DNA from 4 places in the Cytobacillus sp. Hm23 genome. Region 3 is predicted to be linked to each of the others. Evidence: riboswitches for the same ligand, from Rfam matches in the RefSeq annotation. Region 3 holds a riboswitch; each other region holds the start of a gene.

Region 1 (3,674 bases), on a different contig from region 3:
CAGCCAATGAATCCACACATTATGTAAGTCACCTACTAATTCGTATTTATATATTTAAGAATTATATCATATTTAGCTAGTGAATTGAGCAGTGTTAGTAGTATACACAATTTTCCTTTTTGTCTAATCAGAAAGGCTCTTTTCGTTAACTTTGTTGCTATGTTTACTAAATGCTTTTTTTGTAAACTCTGTTGTTTGTACCAAACTAGTTCCATAAAAAGTTGTTTTTATATGTTAGTCATCGTTGTACAGAAGAAAAAATGCCTCGAACACTAGATATATACATCCTAAAATCTTAGAAGAAAAAACAACGATCAATGTCAAAACAGCCAGCGGCAAAAATTTAACTCTCCTATATTTCGCTTAGTATGAATTATTTTCTTTCATTTATAAAGGAATTTTTTATTAGAGTAGAGAAATAGTTTGTAAAATTCTGAAAAATCAGGAGGGTTACTTGTGGACTACCGTGAACATGAGGTACTAAAATTCATTAACGAAAATTTTCCTAACCTAGAACTTGAAATTCAGAACTTGTCTTTGTTTCCTTTTGGCAAACGAATAATAGATATTAATGGCTATGAGATATTCGTATACTACTGTCCTTTTGCTGATAGTGTTAAAACGATATTTCCTAATGTGGCAGAAGTTAAGAGTCCATCTTAGTTATTACCTATAAAAAATATTGTCATTCATAGTAAGGGCATATCTCACATACAGAATATGTTGTATGTGGGATATGCCCTAGTTATTTATTAAGGTAATTTTCGTATATTTTGTAGCTATTATCATTAAAATAGAACAGCAATAATGATTCCTTAATATGAAAAGCAACAATCAATGCAAAAACAACCTTTATTAATTACTTCGAGATAATGCTTGTTCTTTTAACACTTCTGCTTTATCAGTACGTTCCCACGTAAGATCAACATCAGTGCGTCCAAAATGACCATATGCTGCTGTTTGCTTATAAATTGGACGTCGTAAGTCAAGCATATTTATAATCCCTGCTGGACGTAAATCAAAATTATTACGAATGAGGTCAACTAACACTTCATCAGCAACCTTACCTGTTTCGAATGTATTAACTGAAATGGATACAGGCTGTGCAACGCCGATTGCATACGCTAACTGAACTTCCAACTTATCAGCTAAGCCAGCTGCCACCAAATTCTTGGCAACATAACGTGCAGCATATGCAGCTGATCGATCAACTTTTGTAGGATCCTTACCAGAGAATGCTCCCCCACCGTGACGGGCATATCCTCCATACGTATCAACAATTATTTTGCGCCCTGTTAATCCAGCGTCTCCTTGTGGGCCACCTATTACAAATCGACCTGTAGGATTTATAAAGTATTTTGTATCAGCATCAATCAATTCTTTAGGAACAACATGGTTTATAACATGCTCCTTAATATTTCGTTGAATTTGTTCTAATGTGATCTCAGGGTGATGTTGAGTAGAAATTACAATCGTATCTATGCGAACAGGTTTATCATTTTCATCATACTCAACAGTTACTTGGGTCTTACCATCAGGTCGTAAGTATGGAAGAATTTCTTCTTTTCTTACCTTTGTTAAGCGTTGTGCTAATTTATGAGCTAATGAGATTGGTAACGGCATTAATTCTTTTGTTTCATTACAAGCATATCCGAACATTAAGCCCTGGTCACCAGCTCCTATCGCATCTATCTCTTCATCTGTCATTGACCCTTCACGAGCTTCAAGTGCTTGATCAACACCCATTGCAATGTCAGGAGACTGCTCATCAATAGATGTTAATACCGCACAGGTTTCTGAATCAAAACCATATTTTGCACGTGTGTAGCCAATGCTCCGTACAGTTTCACGTACGATCTTAGGAATATCAACATACGTCGATGTAGTAATTTCCCCAGCAACCAAGGCCATCCCTGTTGTCACGGTCGTTTCGCATGCAACACGAGCGTTAGGATCATTTGTTAAGATAGCATCAAGAATGGAATCTGATATTTGGTCACAAATTTTATCAGGGTGACCTTCAGTTACAGATTCAGAAGTAAATAAGTGACGTTTTTTTGTCATAGCTTTATCCTCCTTTATGAAGCAACCACTTCATATAGTTATATTTTGAAACGGAACTCATTCCCATATTACTTTCCAAAATTTCAAACTTTTTACTGGAAATAAATAAAACCTCTCCTACAAATCATGAGGAAAGGTTTGACATACTCGATTCACGCCTTTCACTCTTATCGTTCAAGACAAGTGCCTTGCACCAGGTTAGCACCTTATCACATTAAGAACAAAGCAGATTATTTTCTCATAATCTGAAAAATATAGTGATGGTTGCTGGGCTTCATAGGGCCTGTCCCTCCACCAGCTCGGGATAAGAGAGTATCCGTTCAACACAATATATTAACGTAGTAAACAGTTACATGTCAACATAGTTAAGAGCTGAATTGTTCATTAAATTTTCGTTATGTATCTTTTACAAAGAATGGTACGATTATGTTGAATCCAGTATAAAATAATTATAAATAGTATAGACTATTTGAGTTAATGTGTTATACTATTTTTAAGTTATGAATTGTTAACGACATTATTAAAACGTAAAGGAAGGTTTTGATCATGAATTCTGTTAGTGTATCATGCGAATTATCAAGTTTACTAGCTCGTAAAAATACATTACACAATTTATCCGTCCCTACTCTCGTTGAAAGTGTGTTAAATAGAAAAGAAGGCACTTTAACTTCTTCAGGTGCCATACTATCTACAACAGGAAAATATACTGGACGATCACCTAAAGATAAATATATTGTAGATGAACCATCTACAAAAGGTAAAATAGATTGGGGAACAGTAAATCAGCCTATTTCACAGGAATCTTTTGACAATCTATATAATAAAGTACTCGATTATTTAGCTAACAAAGATGAAATTTATGTATTTAATGGGTTCGCAGGTGCTGATAAAAAATATCAACTTCCTATTCAAGTGATTAATGAATATGCATGGCACAATTTATTTGCACATCAGCTATTTATTCGTCCTACTGAGGAGGAATTACAATCGCATATCGCTGACTTCACTGTCATTTCTGCACCAAATTTCAAAGCAGATCCTGCAATTGATGGAACGAGATCGGAAACATTTATTATTATTTCATTTGAAAAACGCACAGTGCTCATAGGTGGAACAGAGTATGCAGGCGAGATGAAAAAATCCATATTTTCTGTTATGAACTATGTTCTCCCTGAAAAAGAGATTTTATCCATGCATTGTTCAGCCAATATTGGTCAAGAAGGAGATGTCGCTTTATTCTTCGGGTTGTCAGGAACGGGTAAAACAACCCTTTCAGCCGATGCGAACAGACGGTTAATAGGGGACGATGAACATGGATGGTCAGCAAATGGAGTGTTTAATATAGAGGGTGGCTGTTACGCCAAGTGTATAAACTTATCCCGAGAGAAAGAACCACAAATTTACGATGCTATTCGATTCGGTTCAGTACTAGAAAATGTCATCGTTGATGATTGCTCAAGAAATCCTGATTATGACAATTCTTCTCTTACAGAAAACACTCGAGCTGCTTACCCTATACAGGCAATCGATAATATCATTTTTCCTAGCATTGCAAGTCATCCTAATACGATCATTTTTTTAACAGCTGATGCCTTCGGTGTTTTACCTCC
Region 2 (3,674 bases), on a different contig from region 3:
AAGAAGGATATATTTACTCAAGAATACACAACCCTACTGTAACTGTTTTGGAGGAAAGAGTAGCATTGTTAGAAGGTGGAATTGGTGGGTTAGCATTATCAAGTGGAATGGCTGCTATAACGACTGCGATTCTTAATCTAGCAGGAGCAAATGATGAAATTGTTGCAGCATCTACTTTATATGGTGGAACGTATAATCTATTAGCTAATACTTTGCCGAAATATGGTATCACAACTCACTTCGTTGACCCTTCCAAACCTAAAAATTTTGCAAAGGCCATTTCTTCTAAAACAAAAGCGATATTTGCTGAAACAATTGGTAATCCAAGCTTACACGTATTAGATATTGAGAAGATTGCTTCAATAGCTCACGAAGCTGGAATTCCGCTAATCATTGATAATACATTTGCTACTCCTTATCTATGTAGACCGATTGACTATGGTGCTGATATTGTCATTCATTCTGCTACAAAGTGGCTTTTAGGAAATGGAACGACTTTAGGGGGAATAATCGTTGATGGAGGCAAATTCAATTGGAATTCTGAGAAGTTCCCAGACTTTATAACCCCTGACCCTAGCTACAATAATCTTATATACGCAGAAGCACTTGGAGAAAGTGCATATATCGTCAAAGCTAGGGTGCAATTATTAAGAGATTTAGGTGCTTCATTAAGTCCATTTAATGCTTATCAATTTAACCTTGGCCTAGAAACATTACATGTACGGATGAAAGAACATATTAATAATGCCAGGAAAGTCGTTGAATATTTAGCGAAACACCCTGCTGTAGAGTGGGTTTTGTATCCTGACCATAAAGATCATCCTGCAAAAGAACTTGCTAAAAAATATTTACCAAAAGGTAGTGGGTCCATCGTTGTGTTCGGCATTAAAGGAGGGAGAGAAGCAGGCGCTAAAGTAATTAATCATGTGAAGCTATGGTCGCATGTAGCAAACGTAGGTGACGCTAAAAGCTTGATTATCCATCCAGCAAGTACAACACATCAACAATTAAGTACCGAGGGCTTAAAATCTTCAGGTGTAACAGAAGATTTGATAAGATTGTCAGTTGGAATTGAGAATATTGACGACCTATTAGAAGACTTAGAGCAAGCAATAGAGACAGCGACAGGACTAACTCAAAATAAATAATTAGGGTGAATTGATATGTGTTTTGGATGTAAATTCCATAAAGATATTCATTGACACATATAAATGAGCGTGATAGAATCACAACTATACTTTTTAAAAGAGATTAATTTTGAAATGTAATTTTAAAAATGAATAAGTAAAACATTGATATATACTCTTATCAAGAGAGGTGGAGGGATGTGCCCTATGAAGCCCGGCAACCATCAACGGTGAAGTTGAAATGGTGCCAATTCACACGAAGCGTATGCTTTGATAGATGAGAGAAAGGAATATAATTAAGCCTTTCTGCTCATATGTGCGGAAAGGCTTTTTAATTTTGTTGTTGAGCTATTCTATTAGGTTGATTACGCATTAAATGTTGCTGTTCGTACAAAAATATAAACATGTACTCATTTGGTATTCGTAATATCTTATCTTTTACACATGCTGTTTTCATAATGATTGTTGTAGTTCGTATGAAGAAGTAAACAAATATACAACTATAGTTCATGCCATCTAATCTTTTGAAAATAAACAACAACTATAGTTGCTAAATTGTTAACGATAGAAATAAATTTTACGAAAAGAGCCTTTGATAAAACAATGATAATGGATAAAACGACTATCTAGCTGCTAGAAGAGCTAAATTTGGCAGATCGTTTAGGTTGCAACATAAAACATACTAATCATATACGGATAATATGATTAAGGAAGTAGGTGAGCCTTTTGATAAAACTATCTGGGGTAAAAAAAATATATCAATCTCAAGAAGGAGAAGTAGTTGCTGTAGATAATGTCAATGTGAATATTGCTAAGGGTGAAATATTTGGCATTATTGGTTACAGTGGTGCAGGGAAAAGTACACTCATTCGTTTGTTAAACCAGCTTGAAGCAGCAACAGAAGGAACGATTACGATCAATAATTATAATATGAACTCTATTAAAGGCGATGAATTACGTAAATCACGACAAGAAATTAGTATGATCTTTCAGCATTTTAATTTGCTTTGGTCAAGAACTGTACGGGAGAATATATCATTTCCATTAGAAATTGCTGGCATTCGTAAAAAAGAACGCTTGAAGAGGGTGGATGAGCTAATCAAGCTCGTAGGGTTGGAGGGAAGAGAAAATGCGTATCCTTCACAACTAAGTGGTGGCCAAAAGCAGCGTGTTGGAATAGCTCGCGCTTTAGCAAATCGCCCGAAGGTATTGTTATGTGATGAAGCAACTTCAGCACTTGATCCACAAACAACAGACTCAATTCTTGAACTGCTTGTGGATATTAATAAAAAGCTAGGTCTCACAATTGTGTTAATCACTCATGAAATGCATGTGATTCGTAAAATCTGTCATCGTGTAGCTGTAATGGAAAATGGCAGCATTGTTGAACAAGGTGAAGTTTTATCGGTGTTTCAGCAACCGAAAGCTTCAATAACTAAGAAGTTTGTTAAGCAAATTACAGAACCAGAAGAAGCGACAGAAACAATTGAGCATATTTTAGAAAGCTACCCTGAAGGCAAAGTTATTAAGCTGTTGTTTGTTGGGGATGATGCTGAACAACCTTTAATAGCAGAATTAATCCGTCAGTTTAAAATTGGCATCAATATTATACAAGGAAAGATCTCGCATACACAGCACGGTGCATACGGCACATTGTTTATTCATATGACAGGAACCGCTGAAGAGATAAACCGCTCGATCACATATATAAAGGAAAAACATGTGGCAGTGGAGGTGATACAGCATGGTTAGTCAATTATTTGTAAATGTTAATTGGGAAAAAATGTGGGAAGCAACATTTGAAACGCTATATATGACTGTAACATCGGTGATTGCAACATTTGTTTTTGGTGTTATATTAGGGCTCTTACTTTTTTTAACATCGAAGGACAACCTATTGGAACATAAGCTGATTAATACAATCATCAGCAGTTTTGTAAACATTTTTCGTTCAATACCATTCATAATTTTAATCATTTTATTAATTCCATTAACAAAATTCATGCTTGGGACAATTAGAGGAGCAAATGCCGCTTTACCTGCTCTTGTAATTGGAGCAGCACCTTTCTATGCAAGAATGGTAGAAATTGCATTGCGAGAGATTGATAAAGGTGTTATTGAGGCGGCACGGTCTATGGGGGCGAAAACAAGAACAATCGTTTTCAAGGTGCTGCTACCTGAAGCACTTCCTGCACTCATATCAGGAATTACAGTGACAGCAATTGCTCTAGTTGGTTATACTGCCATGGCTGGAATTATCGGTGCGGGAGGACTTGGGAATTTGGCTTATTTAGAAGGTTTTTCTCGTCGTCATACCGATGTTGTTGTTGTAGCAACCATTTTTATTCTTATTATAGTGTTTATCCTCCAATACATTGGAGATTTTATAACATCAAAAATAGACAAAAGATAGGAGAAGATCATCATGAAAAAAATATTTGCAATCGTAAGTACATTACTCGTAGTTTTTGCTTTGGCAGCATGTGGAACAAGTGAAAAAGAAAGCTCATCAGAAAAGAGTCAAACTAATCAATCTTCAGAAGAGAA
Region 3 (3,674 bases):
TTTCTAATTCAGCTATCGTCTCTTCTAAAGCTTCACGGGTGGGATTACCAGAACGACTATAGTCATATTTTGAAAAATTCTCTAAATCAGCTTGATGAAATGTTGATGCATGCTGAATCGCAACACTTACTGCACCTGTATGAGGATCTACTTTATGCTTATTATGAAGTAGCTTAGTTTGATCAGAAAATGAATTAGACATATGTGTTCACCCCTTCCTTAGCCGCTTTTAATGCTGATGTAAGGTCATCTATGAGATCATCAGCATTCTCGATACCAATTGAGAATCTTAATAAACGATTGCAAATTCCGTTTGCAACTCTTATTTCTTCAGGTATATCTGCATGTGTTTGTGTAGCTGGATAGGTGATGAAGCTTTCAACCCCACCAAGGCTTTCAGCGAAAGTGATAAGGCGTAAGTTTTGTAAAAATGGATTAACCCACTTTTCATCTCGGATTTTAAACGACAACATGCCACCACGCTGTGGATAATAGATTTCTACAATATCTTCATGTGCTTTCAAAAATGAAGCAATTTTTTTTGCATTTTCTTCATGCTGTTTTAGACGTAAATGGAGAGTTTTCATTCCACGGATGAGTAACCATGAATCGAAAGGTGATAACACAGCACCAATTGCGTTATGGTAATTACCAAGTTGAGCAGATAGCTCATCTCCTTTTGAAACAATTAACCCTGCTAGCACATCGTTATGACCGCCCAAGTATTTTGTTGCGCTATGGATGACAATGTCTGCCCCTTGAGTTATAGGTTTTTGTAGCAGTGGAGTATAAAATGTATTGTCCACGATTAATAACAAATCATTTTCCTTTGCAACCTCTGCTGCAATTTTTAAATCAACCTCTTGCATAAGTGGATTTGTTGGAGTTTCTATAAATAACGCTTTCGTATTGCTATTTATTAATTCTTTTACAGCATTTATGTTACTAAAATCAGCATAGTGAAAAGTAAAGCCATTTCTTCGAAAAGATTCTTCAAATAACCTGTATGTTCCTCCGTACAAATCATGTGTAACGATCAGCTCATCTCCCTGCTCAAAGAGAGCTAAAACTGTTTGAATCGCAGCCATACCTGAACTACAAGCAAAGCCTTGATCACCTTCCTCAAGCTGTGCTATTGCCTGTTCGACAATTTGTCGAGTGGGATTACCCGTTCGAATGTAATCATACCCTGTAGACTCACCTATACCTGTGTGACGGTAGGCTGTAGACAAATAGACAGGTGGATTGACCGTCCCAGTAACATTTTCACTTCTGTTTCCAATTTGTGCACATGATGTTTCGATATTTATTTTTGTCATATAAATTCCTCCTCATTTCAATTGATTTTCTATACTTGTTTAAAGTGGTAAAGTTTTGTGGTAGTTTTAGAACATTAAGTACGGGCTTTTAAATCTATAAAAGAGTAATAAAAAAAGCCTTCTGATAAGAAGGCTTTGAGTTTAATCATCAGCTCTCCTTATCTTCCAAGCGAAAAGTTTATACATTTCGCTTGCTGGATTTAGCACCTGACCATAAATTTGGCTGGTTGCTGAGGTTTCAAAGGGCCAGTCCCTCCACCTCTCTTGATAAGATGAATTGTTTATTTATCTTAGTTTTTAAGACTCCTACCTCTAAAAGAAGGAGCTATCGGATCACGTGGGCTACATTTACCACCTGATTCATTTTTAAGTTGAATGAGTTAATGTATTAAATATTGATTGCATATAAATTTACAATAGATTTGACTGTTTTGCAAGATATTTTTAGAATTTTTTTATAAGTTAAAAAATGGTATGATCAATATATAATATGTTCAACAAGGATAAAAACTACAGAAAATAATTAGGTAAATTGTATGCAGGTGGTGTGTTAATATGAAAACCTTTTTAATAAGGTTGACTACTTTTTCAGCTTTGTGGGGAGGGTTTCTCTATGTAGAAGTATCTCATTCAACAAGGTGGTACATATCCATTTTGGTTTGTGCTTTGTCGTTCGTCTGTTTCTTTTTCATTCCTATTGTTAAAAAAAAGCTAATATTCTATACTCTGCTTCTTTGCATGTTGTTTGTTTCGAGTGTTTTGTTTATTCAAGACGAAAATACATTTAGTAAATTACTATTTTTGTATATAACATTAGATGCTATTTCATTATTATCGCAAAAGCAATATCAACTATTTTCAGCCGTTAGTATAGGTTTAATGGGTATGCTGCTGATTTTTACTAATGCTATAAATGTTGAATTGGTTGTTATACTCATATTTTTTTATTATTTGAGCATTTTGTTAAATAATAAAATGACGGAGACCAATTATAAACAAGACATGTATGAGGAGCTTTTAGGTGAATATCGAAATCTAAAACGCATTAGTTTACGAAATGAACGGGCAGCACGATTAGAAGAAAGAACAGGAATTGCTCGTGAGATTCATGATTCTGTCGGTCATAAATTAACAGCACTGCTCATGCAAATCGAAATGCTTTCGATGAAAGAAAAACGACAGGAATATGGAATTTTGAAAGAGCTTGTTCGTGAAAGTTTAGAAGAAACGAGGCATGCGGTTAAAACACTTAAAGATGAAGAATTTGAAGGTCTGTCGTCAGTGCTTCAATTAATTAGAAAGTTAGAATCAGAGAGTCATATACTCGTGCATTTTACGACAAAGCAAGGAGCTTTATCTGTGAGCTTATCTAATCAACAAAGCGTTACTTTATATAGAGTTATACAAGAGGCACTAACAAATGCAATGCGCCATGCACAATCTCGTGAAGTATTTGTAACAATTGGTAAGTCAGCTGTTGGAGATCTTTATTTTGAAGTAACGAATAAGATTTTTAAAACCAAATCTTTTACTATTGGATTTGGACTAAGTAACATGCGAAAACGTGTTGAAGAGCTAAATGGGGATATAAACTTCAATCAAACAGAGTCTCATTTTGTTGTTAACGGATCATTTCCTGTATTTGTAAAGGAGGTTATATAAATATGTATAACATTATTGTAGTAGAAGACCAAGCAATTGTTAGGCAGGGACTTGTCATGATGATTGAACAAGAAGAACAATTTCACGTAGTGGCTCAAGCTGGAAATGGTCATGAGGCAATTGAACAATTGGAGAAGCATTTGGTTGACGTTGTTGTAATGGATATACGAATGCCCCAAATGAATGGTCTCGAAGCTACTAGAATAATTAAACAGCGATGGCCACAAGTAAAAATATTAATATTAACGACGTTTAACGATGATGAATACGCAATGCAAGCACTAAAAGACGGTGCCAATGGCTTTATGCTAAAGACAGCTGAACCAGCCAAACTCGTTAGTGCAATACATAGTAGCTTAAACGGAGGTATGACTATCCATGACGAAGTAGCTGCAAAAGTGATGCCTCGGTTGTTGACAGATAGACACCGCGAAAAAATAGACATTCCATTAACAAACCGTGAGCTTGCTGTAACAAAGTTAGTAGGCGAAGGAAAAACAAATAAGGAAATTTCTGAGGAGTTGCACTTGTCGATAGGCACTGTAAAAAACCATATTACGCAAATTCTACAGAAGCTTGATTTACGGGATCGCACACAACTCGCCATCTTTGCTGTCAAAAATGATATTACGTAAGCAGATAAAAAGGAGAAAAGCACGGTGATTAATTACAAGATTAATATACCAATAAGTC
Region 4 (3,674 bases), on a different contig from region 3:
ATCAAATGTTGATTGTGGTGCAGCGACGTAAAACGGGATGTTGAAGTGTTTCGCAAAAATTGCCAAACCTAACGTTCCTATCTTATTTGCTGTATCACCGTTTTGAGCAATCCTATCGGCTCCTACGATTATTGCTTCTACTTTTTTTGACAATATAGTATGTGCAGCCATATTATCGGTGATGAGAGTAACATCAATTCCTGTCTGAGTTAATTCCCAAGTTGTTAACCTTGCACCTTGTAAAACAGGTCGAGTTTCCATCACGAACACGGAAAAGTCAATTCCACGCTCCTTGCCTAGATGAAACGGAGCAAGTGCTGTACCGTATCTAGCTGTAGCGATAGAACCTGCATTACAAATTGTTAAGATACGGCGCTTTGCACCTAATAATTTGAGTGCATGCTCACCAATTTCACGACAAGCACTTTCATCTTCGAGCTGAATTTTGATTGCCTCACCAGTTAATATTGTGATTGCTTCATCAACTGTCGTCGCTTGTTTAATGGAATAAATGAGTCGGTCTAAAGCCCAACTTAGATTAACAGCTGTTGGTCTTGAACTTACTAAATAGTCACGATCTTTCCCAAGCCTAGTTCTGAAATCTACTAGGCTATGTACATGATAGCTTTTAGCAGCTAGCACTAATCCAAAAGCTGCCACGATGCCAATTGCAGGTGCACCTCTAACTTTTAGCGAAGCAATAGCATGATAAACGTCTTCTAGTGTAGTTAAATTTATAAAAACTGTATCAAGTGGGAGCTTTTGTTGGTCTAATATTCTGATGAAATGGTCTTTCCATTCTACCGATAAAGGAAGATTTGAGACTTGCTTCATCTTACAAATCTCCTTTCAGTATGTTGAATAACATCTTGAATTTCTGAAGCATGTGTAAGACTGTGGCGATTTACAATAAGTGTTCTACCGACTTGTAGAGCAGTCGACTTAACTTGAATCTTTCTCTCATGAGGAGTAATGCGATCTAAATCCTCCACATGTGCTAAGCCAATCGTACGGCGGATAATTTCACATCCAGCAAAGCCAATTGCGTCTGCATATGCTTGTGTTAAAATGTGCTCAACGAAACCTTCAACCTCCGCGAAGGACTCAATGCTATGATTTTTCCATAGTTTAACAAAGGTAGTGGTGAAAGTGTCCCATGTACCTTCAATACAATTGTATAAGTAGCTTCTTTCATTATCTTTTCGAGATAAAATTTGTAAAATAAGGTTTGCGAAAAATAAGCCAATATCAAACCCCATAGGTCCACAGAAGGCAAATTCAGTATCAATAATCTTCGTCTCTTCTTCATTAGCAATGATACTTCCAGTGTGCAAATCTCCATGAATAATACCATCACCTTGCGTTAAAAATATTTTTTTTAATTTTGCGACTTCAAGCTTTAAGAAAGAGTCATTCCAAATAGTTTGAATATTTTCTTGTAATTCTTTTTCATAGTTGTTTGTGTCATGATTAAAGAAAGGGTCGGTAAAGATGAGATCCTCTGTTATTCTGCACAGCTCGGGATTGACAAACTGTTTCTGTAGTTGCTTTTTCTTTTCCGGTCCTAAAGCATAATCAGAAGTAAAAAATAATGTTGTTGCTAAAAAAGTACCGATATGGGTTGAGAGAGATGGATATAATTTTTTATTGATGACCCCTTTTCTCACGATGTCTAGATGAGATAAATCTTCCATCACAGTAACTGCCAACTTGTCATCGGTATAGTAAACCTTTGGAATATGCTCAGGACAATAGCTTGCAAAGGTAAGTAGCGCATGGCTTTCAATTGTTGCGCGCTTTAGTGTAAGCGGCCAGCTTTCACCAATAACTTTTGCATAGGGTAATGCCTGCTTTATTATGATTCCTTTGTTGTTACGCTCATCGACTATTCGAAAGACAAGGTTTAAGTTTCCATCTCCAATTTCTTTACATGTTAACAATGATTGCTCTTGAAAAAGTGTTAACCTTTGGGCTAAAGAAATTGCACTTGTTTCCGTTAGCGGTTGATAAGTACTTTGATTTGAACTCATAAATACCTCCAAAAAAGCGTTATTTTGTAAATGTTAACTAGAAAAAGCCTCTTTCTTATTAAACGAAAGAGGCTTGAAGAACGAACTTCTACCCCTTATCTTTCAGAAAGTCTTGCTTTCTGTTGGAATTAGCACCGTGCCTTTGAAGAACTTAGAAGTTCTGGCGTTAGCTTACACGCCCCATCCTCATGATGGTATTACGGTCGGTTGCTGGGCTTCATAGGGCCAAATCCCTCAGCCAACTCTTGATAAGAGACTAACTTATAAAATTTACGTGTGTGATTACGATCCATAAATTTGTTTGTATGAAAAGTATCATAACAATACGTGATTTTCTTTGTCAATAACTTTTTCAAATGTTTAAAATATATATGAAACTTAAGTGTAGTTTTAATAAATTGAATTATATTTAAAATTGAACATTTAATTGTCACTAATTGTTAAAGTATTAAACGATGCTATGAGCAGGATTTTACAATAAATAACACGAATGATATGAATGAGAAAAAGAAGTCATAATTTAAATGATAAATATTTCGAGGTGATAAAATGACCGTTTTTCAAGAAAAATGGGATGAATTAGCTAGCTTAAAGGATGAATTAGGTTCGAGAGATTGGTTTTATGCAACGAGTGGCAATCTCTCAATCAAAGCAAGTGATTCACCGTTAACATTTCTCATTTCGGTAAGTGGAAAGGACAAACGGCAGCGTACAAAGGATGATTTTTTATTAGTAGATGAACAAGGACACCCTACGAGTAGTACCAAATTACATCCTTCGGCAGAAACTCCACTTCATCTCACAGTGTATAAACAATCAAATGCAGTCTGTTGTATACACATCCATACGGTAGATAATAATGTTATATCAGAACTATATGGAGATCAAGGACAAGTGAGTTTTCATGGGCAAGAAATGATCAAAGCATTCGATGAATGGGAAGAAGATGCAGAAATTACAATACCGATTATAAGAAATTATGCATATATCCAGTTGTTAGCAGATTCATTTAGTACTTACGTTACATCTGACAAAGGTGCTGTACTCATAAGAAATCATGGTATTACTGTGTGGGGAAGAAGCGTATTTGAAGCAAAAAAATTACTAGAAGCCTACGAATTTTTGTTTAGTTACCATCTAAAACTACTGCAATTAAAAAGAGATGTAAAAATATTATCATAAGTATATTAAATTTGTTGAAACCTTTCACGTATATGTTCGTATAGATAGTAAAGGCTATTTTCATAAACTTTGTTGTTATAGTTCCTATACTAGAAGAGAAAGATGGTTTTACTCAAATGTAAACCTTTTATAAAGGCTTTGTAAACTTTACTGTTATTGATAACAAATTAGTACCAATAAAAAAGTGTTTTTATATGTTAGGCATCATTGTTCTGAAGAAATGATGTTTAAATTTATTCGTACGAAAAAACAACTATCTTTGCGAAAACATCCGTAGTAAAAGATTTAATGGAAGGTTTTTATCTTACAATTTGCTAGTTTTTTCTTTAAAAGATGTGTTTTATATGTTGTGTTTCTTGTCGTAATTTAGACTATCATATATAATAATTGCATTAGCATATATGCATGTTCAAAATACAGGACAAAAAAGCACAGAAACAGGAACTAATTTCTAGATATTTA

The links. A riboswitch is a leader RNA that binds a small molecule or an ion and turns the genes downstream of it on or off. The one in region 3 is predicted to bind S-adenosylmethionine.
Region 1: linked by a shared signal. The riboswitch ahead of metK (methionine adenosyltransferase) and the one ahead of ACSVDA_RS13290 (methionine biosynthesis PLP-dependent protein) in region 3 are both predicted to bind S-adenosylmethionine.
Region 2: linked by a shared signal. The riboswitch ahead of ACSVDA_RS02725 (methionine ABC transporter ATP-binding protein) and the one ahead of ACSVDA_RS13290 (methionine biosynthesis PLP-dependent protein) in region 3 are both predicted to bind S-adenosylmethionine.
Region 4: linked by a shared signal. The riboswitch ahead of mtnK (S-methyl-5-thioribose kinase) and the one ahead of ACSVDA_RS13290 (methionine biosynthesis PLP-dependent protein) in region 3 are both predicted to bind S-adenosylmethionine.

Annotation. Positions count from the first base shown of each region.
Region 1 is NZ_JBPXRQ010000010.1:122,649-126,322, forward strand. It holds gene asnB (asparagine synthase (glutamine-hydrolyzing)) at 1-20, opposite strand, end outside; gene ACSVDA_RS08560 (hypothetical protein) at 457-663, shown strand; gene metK (methionine adenosyltransferase) at 856-2,064, opposite strand; SAM riboswitch class I at 2,229-2,375, opposite strand; gene pckA (phosphoenolpyruvate carboxykinase (ATP)) at 2,611-3,674, shown strand, end outside.
Region 2 is NZ_JBPXRQ010000003.1:34,360-38,033, reverse strand. It holds gene ACSVDA_RS02730 (O-acetylhomoserine aminocarboxypropyltransferase/cysteine synthase family protein) at 1-1,148, shown strand, start outside; SAM riboswitch class I at 1,303-1,411, shown strand; gene ACSVDA_RS02725 (methionine ABC transporter ATP-binding protein) at 1,854-2,879, shown strand; gene ACSVDA_RS02720 (methionine ABC transporter permease) at 2,872-3,540, shown strand; gene ACSVDA_RS02715 (MetQ/NlpA family ABC transporter substrate-binding protein) at 3,553-3,674, shown strand, end outside.
Region 3 is NZ_JBPXRQ010000018.1:26,040-29,713, forward strand. It holds gene metC (cystathionine beta-lyase) at 1-202, opposite strand, end outside; gene ACSVDA_RS13290 (methionine biosynthesis PLP-dependent protein) at 195-1,319, opposite strand; SAM riboswitch class I at 1,475-1,593, opposite strand; gene ACSVDA_RS13295 (sensor histidine kinase) at 2,058-2,981, shown strand; gene ACSVDA_RS13300 (response regulator transcription factor) at 2,984-3,616, shown strand; gene ACSVDA_RS13305 (GNAT family N-acetyltransferase) at 3,641-3,674, shown strand, end outside.
Region 4 is NZ_JBPXRQ010000004.1:115,524-119,197, reverse strand. It holds gene mtnA (S-methyl-5-thioribose-1-phosphate isomerase) at 1-834, opposite strand, end outside; gene mtnK (S-methyl-5-thioribose kinase) at 831-2,030, opposite strand; SAM riboswitch class I at 2,123-2,285, opposite strand; gene ACSVDA_RS04095 (methylthioribulose 1-phosphate dehydratase) at 2,580-3,212, shown strand.